DNA from 3 places in the Erwinia sp. AnSW2-5 genome. Region 3 is predicted to be linked to each of the others. Evidence: predicted binding sites of a transcription regulator. Region 3 holds the regulator's gene; each other region holds the start of a gene.

Region 1 (4,178 bases), on a different contig from region 3:
GTTCCTGGGTGCGGGTTTCATCTTCCACCTGAAGATTCAGTCGTACTGGCGAATCCGTCAGCACGGTTTTTAGGGCAGGAAGCAGCCAGGTGGCGAGACTGTCGGCGTTCACCGCCAGCGACAGCAGTAACGGCGTGGTGCCGCTATTATCGTCACCTAACCACTCTTCTTCCAGCAGCTCTACCTGGTGCAATAACGCCAGCAGTTTCTGACCCTGTTCCGTTGGGCGTGGCGGTACGGTTCGCACCAGCAAAGGCTGACCAAACATATTCTCAAGCTGCTTAATGCGCTGTGAGACCGCAGACTGGGTAATACAGAGCTTTTGCGCGGCACGTTCAAAGCCGCGCTCGCGGATCACTGCATCCAGCGCCTGAAGCGTTCGATAATCCGGGCGTTTCATTAATCGTTCTACTCTCTTTCAGGTGTGGTTATGCACTATGCCATAGATTGGGGGTATAGCTTACGCCACTTTACGAATCAACCACTTTGTGGGGTGTGTTCCAATCCTGTGAATCAAACCCCGTGCAGGGCGGTGATTTTCCCCCGCCTTGCTTTATACTACGCGCACACAGTGGCTCACAGGTTTTAAACATACCATGACACAAGATGAACTGAAAAAAGCTGTCGGCTGGGCAGCTCTGGATTACGTTACTCCGGGCACTATTGTTGGTGTCGGCACCGGTTCGACTGCTGCCCATTTCATTGATGCACTGGCGTCGATTAAACATCAGATTGAAGGGGCTGTCTCCAGCTCAGAAGCCTCCACGGCGAAGCTGAAAGGCTACGGCATTCATGTCTTCGACCTTAACGAGGTCGACCAGTTGGCAGTCTATGTTGACGGTGCCGATGAGATTAACGGGCAGATGCAGATGATCAAGGGCGGTGGAGCAGCGCTGACGCGCGAGAAAATTATTGCCGCCGTGGCCGATCGCTTTATCTGTATTGCGGATGCATCCAAGCAGGTCGATGTGCTGGGGCGTTTCCCTCTGCCGGTCGAAGTTATCCCGATGGCGCGTGCGTACGTTGCTCGTGAACTGGTGAAGCTTGGTGGTCAGCCGGAGTACCGTCAGAACGTGGTAACCGACAATGGAAACATTATTCTCGACGTCCATAATCTCAAGATCATTGACGCAATCCGGCTGGAAGCCGCGATTAACGCGCTGCCAGGCGTCGTGACTGTGGGCCTGTTTGGTGCCCGTGGTGCGGATGTAGCGCTGATCGGTACAGCCAACGGCGTGCAAACTATTCAGAAATGATCTGTCTGGCATCCCAGGGATGCCGGTTATTTTTATGCGAAAAACATCTTTTCTTTTGCAGGCGAAATTTAGTGACTTATGTCACATAGTGGCTGCCTGAGGCGCGATCCTCCTGAAGGTTCACGTTGCACCATGATTTTCTGTCGCAATGTTCTGTGAGCCGGGGGCACCATGCTAGAGGCCAGGCAATCGTTTGTATTGCCGCCAGCGTAGATTTTGTTATTTTGACAGAAGGCTATCTTATATCCCCACAGTTTTCCCATTGCAGCCGACAGCGATTACGCCGGTCAACGGGAACAATGATAGGGATTAAGCCACATCTGAAGTCTGCTAAATAGGGTCGGGAAATGGCAAAAGTATCACTGGAGAAAGACAAGATTAAATTCCTGCTGGTGGAAGGCGTTCACCAGAGTGCAGTTGATAATCTGCGCTCTGCTGGCTACACCAACATTGAATTTCACAAGGGCGCATTGGATAGCGAAACACTGAAAGAATCCATCCGTGATGCGCACTTTATCGGGCTGCGTTCGCGCACCAACCTCACCGAAGAGATCTTTGCTGCGGCAGAAAAACTGGTCGCCGTTGGCTGTTTCTGCATCGGGACGAACCAGGTTGATCTGAATGCGGCAGCGAAGCGTGGTATTCCGGTGTTTAACGCACCTTTCTCCAATACCCGATCCGTCGCTGAACTGGTTATCGGTGAGCTGCTGCTGATGCTGCGCGGTGTTCCTGCTGCTAATGCGAGAGCACACCGCGGTGTGTGGCATAAGCTGGCTGTCGGCTCCTATGAAGCACGCGGCAAAAAGCTGGGCATCATTGGTTACGGCCATATCGGTATGCAACTGGGCGTGCTGGCTGAGAGCCTGGGCATGCACGTGTTCTTCTACGATATTGAGAGCAAACTGCCGCTGGGTAATGCCACGCAGGTACAGCATCTCTCTGATCTGCTGAATATGAGCGATGTGGTAAGCCTGCATGTGCCTGAAACCCAGTCCACCCAGAATATGATGGGCCCGGACGAGCTGGCGCTGATGAAGCCCGGCGCGCTGCTGATCAACGCCTCACGCGGCACCGTGGTGGATATTCCTGCGCTGTGCCACGTGCTGGCCACTAAGCACCTGGCGGGCGCGGCGATTGACGTCTTCCCGGAAGAACCTGCGACCAACAGCGATCCGTTTAATTCACCACTGTGTGAGTTCGATAACGTGATCCTGACACCGCATATCGGTGGGTCGACCCAGGAAGCTCAGGAGAACATCGGTATTGAAGTAGCGGGTAAACTGGCGAAGTACTCTGACAATGGTTCTACGCTGTCAGCGGTTAACTTCCCGGAAGCCTCGCTGCCAATGCACGGTGCCAATGCCAGCCGGCTGATGCACATCCATGAGAACCGTCCGGGTGTACTGACGGCGATCAACCTGATCTTTGCAGACCAGGGCATCAACATCTCCGCTCAGTATCTGCAAACAACGCCGCAGATGGGCTACGTGGTCATCGACGTTGATGCCCCGCAGGATGTGGCTGATAAAGCACTGCAACTGATGAAGGCCATTCCTGGCACCGTCCGCGCACGTCTGCTGTACTGATTATCGTGTTGTTCATGCCTCAATTTTGAGGCATTGATTCAGCCAGATGGATAATGAGTACCCGCAAGATTTCGCGCCGCAGGAAGGCGACAACTGAACACATCCCCGGGAGCTGACTGAAGTCAGTGACCGGGGTTTGTGAGGTCAGGCAACACACCTGTGGTGTGTAAGATAAAGGGTATTACCACTGCCATATCTTTGAAGGTGTAATGAGTGCGGGAAGCGGGATATCCCACTGCTCTACCGGCAAGGTGTCCACCTGCTGACAATCATGCGCCAGACCTACCGGCATAAAGCCGTGCTGCTGCCAGTTCTGTAGCGTCCGATCGTAAAATCCGCCCCCCATCCCCAAACGTTGCCCCCCTGCATCAAACGCCACCAGTGGCACGATCAGCACATCCAGTTCGCTTAATGGCAGCAGATTACGGATATCCAGCGGCGGCTCAGGAATACGCAGACGGTTTATCTTCAGCTCGGTGTGCTCGTCGTAACGCAGAAACAGTAACTGGCCCGCCGAGAAGGGATGAAGCACCGGCAGGTAAACCTGCTGCTTTCGCTGCCACAGTTTGGCGATTAACGGTCGGGTATTGATTTCGCCATCGACGGACAGAAACAGCGCGATATTCTTCGCCTGCTGGACCGGGGCAAAATTCAGGGCATGATCGGCAACCTGCACGGCGGCGAGTTGTTGCTGTTCATCGCTAATCTCACGCCGCAAATTGCGAACGTGCTTACGGATATCCTGACGGAGCATCAATGTGGGGTTCATCACGTGGCTGACTCCATGAAATCGTACAGAAGCGTGCCAGATAGCTTAGAGAAAAATCGAATCGTTCGGGAGGGGGGAACACAAAAAAAGGGAGGTTCTCCGAGATGCCGCCGCAGGCTGTAACCCTTGAACCCATGGTTCAAGGTGAGTATGCCGTCGTAACCATCAGGCTTCTCGGACGGACCGAGCTTGCGCACAGGTTACAGAGCGTCACACTCTGTTTGGTATTAATTATCGGCTCAGGGGACGGGCCCGCTTGCAAACATCTCAGAGAATTTTTTACTTCACCGTCACTGTATCACAGGTAACGCTAAAGTGTTATTCGAACTTCGCACCGGTACGTTCAGTTATGCGACCTTGCTCAAGCAATGCTTGTTCAATGGTCTGTTGTAGCATCCGAATTCGTTGTTCCATGTTCGACGCATAGTCACGGGTTTTGACTTTTTCCTGCGCAAGTTCATGGCAAATGTTCAGTGCTGCAATGAATACCAGTTGCTCTGTATTTGTGACTCTAGTGCGAACTTTTAAGTCTTGCAACCGTTGATTGAGGTCTTCGGCAGCCAGATT
Region 2 (4,178 bases), on a different contig from region 3:
CTTCCTTTCTGACGGTAAAATTGAAGCGCTGCTGCATCGGGTGATCGCCGACCTTGATGATGTACGTGCCGAAGCTCGCCAGGGCAGCCTGCTGCGCGAAGGGATGAAGGTCGTGATCGCCGGGCGTCCTAATGCCGGTAAATCCAGCCTGTTGAATGCGCTGGCAGGGCGCGAAGCGGCGATTGTGACCGATATCGCGGGCACCACCCGCGATGTGCTGCGTGAGCATATTCATATTGATGGCATGCCGCTGCATATCATTGATACTGCCGGATTACGCGAAGCCGGTGATGAAGTTGAGCGCATTGGCATCGAACGCGCGTGGAATGAGATCGAACAGGCCGATCGCGTGCTGTTTATGGTCGATGGCACGACAACGGATGCGACCGGCCCGGCCGAAATATGGCCGGACTTTATCGCCCGACTGCCACAGACGTTACCGATTACTGTGGTGCGTAATAAAGCCGATATGACCGGTGAAGTGCTGGGTATCGAGGAAGTAAATGGTCACTCACTTATTCGCCTGTCGGCCCGTACTGGCGATGGCATTGATGTTCTGCGCGACCACCTGAAACACAGCATGGGCTTCTCTGGCAATATGGAAGGTGGCTTCCTGGCACGCCGTCGCCACCTGATCGCGCTGGAGTTAGCAGCCACTCACTTACAGCAGGGCAAAGACCAGTTGTTGGGCGCCTGGGCCGGAGAACTGCTGGCAGAAGAGCTTCGCCTTTCACAGCAAGCGCTGAGTGAAATCACCGGGGAATTCAGCTCGGATGATCTGCTGGGGCGGATTTTCTCCAGTTTTTGCATCGGGAAGTAAACAACCCGGTGGGATAGCTCTATTCCACCAGCAATCTGGCGATAAACAGTGACAATAGTCCGAAATTGACCCTGGGAATGGAATCCCAGGTGAAATATGATAAGAATATTCTTACAATAGCAGAGATGATTACCCGACCATTTTCACGGAGCGACAGATGGCAAGTCATTTTGCACGTTGGGCCCTCGCCCAGACCAGACCCCAGGTTCACCGACTCCCGCAGCAGATCGTCGAGCAGGCCAGCGGATTTTCCGAGAAACGTCGTGCCCGCTATCTGGCCGCTCGCAGCCTGCTGGCAGAGCTGATGCTGCGCGTGTATGGCATCCCCCTTTTGCCCGAATTGATCACCACCGCCAGCGGACGCCCCTGTTTTGCTGATCCAGAACTCCCTGATTTTAGCCTGGCCTACGCGGGTAACATGGTCGGCGTGGTGTTAGCTGAGGAAAGGGGCCGCGCCGGGCTGGATATGGAAATTGTCCGCGCACACAGCCGTCAGACGATGGAACATCATTTTGAGTGCCTGTCATCGGGAGAGAAAGCGTGGATCAATGCGCAGAACGATCCAATAGAGGCGTCTACGCAGCTCTGGACGCTACGCCAAAGCATTCTAAAACTCACCGGCGAAGGGGATGCCGGAAAGGACTCACTGCGCTTACACCCGGCATCTGGCCGACTGCGATCCGTCACCTGGCCAGATATTCAGGCGCTGTGTGATGTTGAGCCATTGCTGGTGTGGTCCTGTGCGTTATCGCCAGGCACGGACAGATTACGTTTGTGGGAATATAACGGGGAAGATGGCTGGGAGTCACTGCGGGATTTTAACGTTTATGCGCACAATCTGGGGCCACGTACGCTGCGCCTGACCAGTCTGCCTGCGGAAAAGCCGCTCTACCACTCCTGATCGTAAAACAGGTGGCGTTACCACCACCCGTTAGTCAGATTAATGCGCGTCGATAAACACGATTTTCAGTACAAACAGTAATGCGACCACAATCACGCACGGGCTGATTTCACGCCAGCGGCCCGTTCCCAGCTTCATCACGCAGTAAGAGATGAAGCCCAGTGCAATACCTTCGGTGATTGAGAAGCTGAAGGGCATCATCGCCGCCGTCACAAACGCCGGAACCGCTTCGGTCAGATCATCCCACTTCACACGCGCCAGGCTTGAGGTCATCAGCACGCCCACGTAGATCAGCGCACCGGCTGCTGCGTAGGCAGGCACCATACCCGCCAGCGGTGACAGGAACATCACCAGCAGGAACAGCACGCCCGTGACAACCGCCATCAGGCCGGTACGACCGCCCACGGACACGCCGGATGAGCTTTCAATGTAGGCCGTCACGGAAGAAGTACCAATAAATGAGCCGGCAACGGAACTGATGCTGTCGACATACAGCGCCTGCTTCATACGTGGGAACTTGCCACTCTCATCGGTCAGGCCCGCTTTATCCGTCACACCAATTAACGTCCCGGAGGAGTCAAACAGGTTAACCAGCATAAAGGAGAAGATGATCCCGGCCATGCCAACGTTCAGTGAATCTTTCAGGTTAACCTGCCCCAGAACGGAGGTCACCGAAGGCGGCGCTGAGAAGATACCGGTATATTTCACATCGCCAATCGCCAGGCCAATCAGGGTGGTCACGACGATCGACACCAGCACGGCCGCATGGATATTGCGGGATGCAAGGATGGCGATAATAAAGAAGCCCAGCGCGCCCAGCAGTACGCTGTGCGAGGTCAGGTTACCCACCGTCACCAGTGTGGCTTCGTTGGCCACGATAATACCGGCATTTTTCAGCCCCATCATCGCGATAAACAGGCCAATACCCGCCGTGATGCCCACACGCAGACTCAGTGGGATATTGGCAATCATCCAGTAACGCACGCGGAAGATTGTCAGCAACAGCAGGCCAACAGCCCCCCAGAAAATCGCGCCCATCCCAATCTGCCAGGAAATACCCATCGCCCCCACAACCACGAAGGCAAAGAAGGCGTTCAGGCCCATTGCAGGAGCCAGTGCCACCGGCAGGTTCGCGACCAGGCCCATCAAAATACTGCCGAAAGCGGCAATCAGACAGGTGGTAACAAAGACCGCCTGCGTGTCCATGCCAGCCACGCCGAGGATCTGCGGGTTAACAAAAACGATATACACCATCGTCAGAAAAGTGGTGAAACCAGCAATCACCTCGGTACGGACGGTGGTGCCATGCTCCTGCAATTTAAAAATCCGTTGTAACAGACCGGGATTCGTCATTATGTGTTTCCAGAACGGAGAAAAGTTGTCGGCCGTTATCCTACCCCAAAATTATGATTTTGGGATGCCGATCACTCGGTTTTTTCGCAACCGATTGCGCTGTTTTACCCGTCTTATCACAACCGTTAACAGTAATTGACATGATTCACCCCGCTTCGCGCTACTATCGGGTATCCACCCTCTGGACTTAAGGAATCAGGATGACCGTGGAATGCATTTTTTTCGATTGTGACGGAACGCTGGTCGACAGCGAAATGCTCTGTACCCAGGCCTACGTCAACACCTTCGCACAGTTTGGTGCCACGCTGTCGCTGCAGGAGATGTTCGAGAAGTACAAAGGGGTAAAACTGTACGACATCATCGCGGATGTCTGCCAGCAACACAGGCTGACGACCCCTGTTGACGTGCTGGAACCGGCTTACCGCAAGGAAGTGGCTCGCCTTTTCGACCTGGAGCTTAAACCGATTCAGGGCGCAAAGGCATTGCTGGAAAAAGTGACGGTTCCGGCCTGTGTCGTCTCTAACGGTACCGTCCCCAAAATGCAGCATTCGCTCGGCCTGACCGGCATGCTCTCCTTCTTTAGGGATCGCTTATATAGCGGCTATGACATTGAGCACTGGAAGCCCGACCCGGAATTGATGTACCACGCAGCCAAACAGATGGGCGTACCGATTGAGCGCTGTATCCTTGTCGATGATTCTGAAGCGGGCGCAAAAGCAGGTATCGCCGCCGGTATCCCGGTATTCTATTACTGCGTAGATGCGCATAATCCGGTTATCGACCATCCACTGGTGACAGTGTTTGATGATATGGCACTGCTGCCAGCGTTATGGCAGGCACGTGGCTGGCAGCTAACGCGCTAAATGGGGCAGGCCGGGAATAACCCGGCCTGTTGCCAAAAAGCGGTATAGAAAAAATCAAATACCGTCCCCCTCATTGATATACCAGCGTAATGAATTTGACAGCAGTGAAGCATGTTTAATAATCTTTCCTTCATCTACCAGCTGTAAAAGAATATTTCGCATCATATAGATACTCTCACCACAATTGTCAGCCAACTCTCTGGTTTTAGGCCACAGTGTGGGATCGGATAAATGCGCGCCC
Region 3 (4,178 bases):
AGTCCAATATCAGCAGGGGATAAACCGAGGTTACCCAGAATGAACGGTGAACCGGTGAGCCAGGCGAAAAAACTGGCTGAACATGCCGCGTAAATTAACACGTTACCGCTGTAAACAGGCGACTTCAGCAAGGTGAGGAAGCCGGGTGCGCGAGGCTTAACGGCGACGTGGTCGTCTGCCGGGCGCGACGATAAGCGTAATGTCGGGATCAGTAGCGCGAGACTGACCAGCAACAGGACAACAAAAATAGAACGCCATGAAAAATGGTGCAGCAGCCAGGCACCCAACAGGGGAGCCAGCGCTGGCGAGAGGGCGACCAGGGGCATAATGGTGGCAAAGACACGGTTAGCCTGCGGACCCGTGTAGCGGTCAACCACCAGAGCCTGCCAGCTCACCGCCGCTGCGCATACCCCCACGGCCTGAACAAAGCGAACGACCAGCAGCCAGAACGCCGACTCCACCCACAGCATGGCCGCACAGCCAATGGCGAAGAGACTCAACCCCATGAGCAATACAGGTTTACGGCCGATGCGATCGGACAACGGGCCCCAGACCAGCTGCGCGCAGGCAAAGCCGGCGAGGAAGATGCTCAGACTGGCGCTGATGGCACCTGCCTCGGTGCGCAGATCTTGTTGCATCACGCCAAAAGCGGGAAGGTACATATCGGTAGCAAGAAAGCCCAGCATGCTGAGCAGCGCAAGGTAAATCATAAATCCTTTAGAACGCATAGTTTTTAACTCTTATTAGACAATTTTTTTACGCGTGCAGTGTAATCGCGTGCTGACCAGCCTGTGAAACGCTAATATTCGTGGGTTGCAGTGAAAAATATTGAAGGCAAACTATGTGGTCTGAACATTCTCTTGAAGTGGTTGACGCGGTGGCGAGGACGGGCAGCTTCACCGCTGCGGCAGCAGAGCTTCATCGCGTCCCTTCCGCTGTCAGTTATACCGTGCGTCAGTTGGAAGCGTGGCTGGCCGTCAGTCTGTTTGAACGCCGCCACCGTGATGTGGAGTTAACGGAAGCCGGGCGGGTTTTCATTGAAGAGGGGCGTGCTGTTATCAAAAAAATGCTCGTCACCCGCACGCGCTGTCAGCAGGTGGCTAACGGCTGGCGCGGGCAAATCAATATTGCGGTCGACAGAATTGTACGCCCGGCACGCACCCGACAGCTGGTGGTGGATTTTTACCGGCATTTTCCCGACATGGAGCTGCACATCATGCCGGAAGTGTTCAATGGTGTGTGGGATGCACTGGCTGACGGCCGCGTCGATGTCGCGATCGGGGCGACTCAGGCGATCCCGGTGCGAGGACGTTTTGCTTATCGTGATATGGGAAGCCTTAACTGGCGCTGTGTGGTGAAAACGGCGCATCCGTTACTCAGCCATCAAGGGCCGTTAAGTGAGACGTTAATTCGTGAGTGGCCCTCGCTGGTGTTGGAGGACACCTCACGTGCGTTGCCGAAACGCACTACATGGACATTAGATAATCAGCGACGACTGGTGGTGCCAGACTGGGAAAGCGCGTTTGACTGCCTGCGCGCGGGGTTGTGTGTTGGGATGGTTCCGGGGCATTTTGCCCAGCCCTGGCTGCAACAGGGCGTGCTGGGAGAAGTGATTCTGACGTCATCCTTTCCCGACAGCCCCTGTTACCTCAGCTGGTCTGAACACAGCGCCTCACCGGCGCTGAGTTGGTTACTGGAGTATCTGGGCAGCACAGAAACCCTGAATGCAGAGTGGCTGAGCGAACAACCCGGTCCCTCGCTGTTGAGCGATTAACGGCGGTAGTCGCGGAAAGGACCATCGGCAACGGAACGGCGCTCAATCAGTGAAGGGTGAACTTCAATGGTTTGCGGATCTTCGCGCTTGCTGGTGATACGGTCCAGCAACATATCAAAAGCGGTTTCGCCCAGACGTTCTTTCGGCTGGTGGACAGTGGTCAGTGCAGGCGTGAAGTAGCGTGCGTTGCGCACGTTATCATAACCGATCACTGAAATATCCTGCGGCACGCGCAGACCCATTTCATCTGCTGCGCAAATCGCGCCCATGGCCATAATATCACCACCACAGAAAATGGCCGTCGGGCGCTGTTTTTGCGACAAAATCTGCTGCATGGCGCGATAGCCAGACTCAGGTTCAAAGTCACCCTGCACCAGCCATTCATCACGCAGTGTGATACCTGCTTCTGCCAGTGCTTTCAGGAATCCGGCATGGCGGCCACCGCCTGTATTACGCTCAAGCTGACCCGGAATTGCACCAATATCGCGGTGCCCACGTTCGATCAGATAACGCCCGGCCAGGTAACCGCCCTCAAAAGCATTATCAAGCACGGTATCCGTGAAATCACCGCGCGACTCGCCCCAGTCCATGACGACCATCGGAATATTACGGTTGTCTTCCAGCATGGAAATCAGCGTGTCGGGATATTCTGAACACATCACCAGCAGCCCATCGACGCGTTTCTGCGCCATCATTGACAGATAGGCCTGTTGTTTGTGCAGGTCATTGTGCGCATTGCCCAAAATCAACGTGTAGCCTTTGGCAAAGCAGCGGTTTTCTATTGCTTCAATGATCTCTGCAAAATAGGGCGCTTCACTGGATGTTGCCAGCAGGCCAATGGTTTTGGTGTGGTTGACCTTCAGACTTCGGGCTACGGCGCTGGGGGAGTAATGCAATTCTTTAATTGCAACCCATACCGCTTCGCGCGTCTCTTCGGCTACAAAGCGCGTTTTGTTAATCACATGGGACACGGTGGTGGTGGAAACACCGGCGCGCTTTGCCACATCCTTAATTGTTGCCATTAAAATCGTACTCCTGGTGTTATCATAATCTCTTGATAACTAATTGGTTAAACGTTTGCCTGGGTACAGCCATTCCTGCCCGACCAGAATTATTTTAGGTGCTGTCTCAAAGGGTCGGGAGGGGGGTGAATCGTCCGAAGAGTGACATGCAGTGCTGGCTTTTACACGTTGCCAACGGTGTTGCGCAACGTAATGAGGAATTCTAACAAGGCTGCGCACAGAAAACGAGATTTTTACGGGTAACTGTGGGAAAATCTGTTGGCTTACTAAAAACAAGGTTATTGAGGAGAGAGAATGAACACTGATATGAAAATGACTGCACTAACCGTTGTGGGTTCACTGTTGATGATTATTGCGTTTAGTTTTACCGCTGTGATGCATTAAGTTTTGCCAGGGAGGAGGAAACTCTTCCCGAACCTTCAGGCATTATCGAATCGTTTTAGGCGTCATCATCCGGCGCGCACCAATGTAGTGTTCCTGCCAGTAATCTTCGCTTAACGCACTGACCTGAATATCTTTACCGGTCCGTGGAGACTGAATAAATTTCCCACCACCCAGATAGACACCAACGTGATCAGCGGTGCCACGCCCGTTGATACGGAAGAAGACCAGGTCACCTTTCTCTAACTGATCGCGCTTAATCGAAGCCGCATCGCGCAGATGGAACATTTCATTGGCCGTACGCGGGATCTTAAACTTTACCAGATCCTTATAGGCGTACCACACCAGACCACTGCAGTCGAACCCGGTTTTCGGCGAGGTGCCACCCCATTGATAAGGTTTACCAAGCTGGCCCATCAGCTTGTTCATCGCCGTTTCACGCGCTTTCTGGTAGCGTGCGCGATGCGCTTTGCTGAGTTTGAGCGGGGCGTTGAGTGCATCGTTATCATCTTCGGCGGTTTTGCTGCCTGCACGCTGACGACCATAATGTTTTTTGTCCGCTTTTTTGCTGGCCGCAAGCTTTTTGCTCAGTGCTTTCTTTTCCACTTTCGCATTACGCACGGGGGCCGCTGCGCTGGTTTTTTTCTTCTCTTTCTCTTTCAGTTTTTTTGCCAGCAGGAGCCCGGCTGATTTAGAGGACTCTTTTTTAACAATTTCTTTGGCTTTTTTACTGGCAGGTTCTTTGATTTTTTTGGTCGAGGTGGCTTTTACCGGGCGGCGCTTACGGCGGTCATCTACACGCGCAGTGTTGCTGTCGGCTTTTTGCTGTTTTGCATTAATAGGGGTATGTGGCGATGCGTGCGCCATGTTGAAAAACAACTGGGTGAAAGCCAGTATGAAGAGCGTGATGAGTAAACGCATCGTTCCCATTAACAGTTTGTGCGCTACAAAAGACAGCAACGCGGTCAGAAAAGAGATTTCTGCGGTTATGCAGAAGGTTG

What was found. The regulator PurR, encoded in region 3, represses purine synthesis genes. The targets are predictions, from matches to a motif close to CANGCAAACGTTTGCNTG.
Region 1: a site for PurR is predicted at 1,439-1,456, ahead of serA (phosphoglycerate dehydrogenase). Genes of this name have one in related genera too.
Region 2: a site for PurR is predicted at 3,158-3,175, ahead of ACFL9S_RS20655 (NCS2 family permease). Genes of this name have one in related genera too.

The regions. Positions count from the first base shown of each region.
Region 1 covers NZ_JBJGXA010000031.1:56,786-60,963, forward strand. Annotated here, with positions in the region: gene ACFL9S_RS18435 (LysR family transcriptional regulator ArgP) at 1-400, opposite strand, end outside; gene rpiA (ribose-5-phosphate isomerase RpiA) at 597-1,256, shown strand; gene serA (phosphoglycerate dehydrogenase) at 1,604-2,842, shown strand; gene ACFL9S_RS18450 (5-formyltetrahydrofolate cyclo-ligase) at 3,024-3,611, opposite strand; RNA gene ssrS (6S RNA) at 3,704-3,888, opposite strand; gene zapA (cell division protein ZapA) at 3,930-4,178, opposite strand, start outside.
Region 2 covers NZ_JBJGXA010000036.1:48,866-53,043, reverse strand. Annotated here, with positions in the region: gene mnmE (tRNA uridine-5-carboxymethylaminomethyl(34) synthesis GTPase MnmE) at 1-820, shown strand, start outside; gene ACFL9S_RS20660 (4'-phosphopantetheinyl transferase family protein) at 978-1,721, shown strand; gene ACFL9S_RS20655 (NCS2 family permease) at 1,761-3,074, opposite strand; gene yieH (6-phosphogluconate phosphatase) at 3,275-3,937, shown strand.
Region 3 covers NZ_JBJGXA010000023.1:50,072-54,249, forward strand. Annotated here, with positions in the region: gene punC (purine nucleoside transporter PunC) at 1-728, opposite strand, end outside; gene punR (DNA-binding transcriptional activator PunR) at 842-1,774, shown strand; gene purR (HTH-type transcriptional repressor PurR) at 1,771-2,796, opposite strand; gene ACFL9S_RS16030 (YnhF family membrane protein) at 3,103-3,180, shown strand; gene ACFL9S_RS16035 (C40 family peptidase) at 3,223-4,098, opposite strand.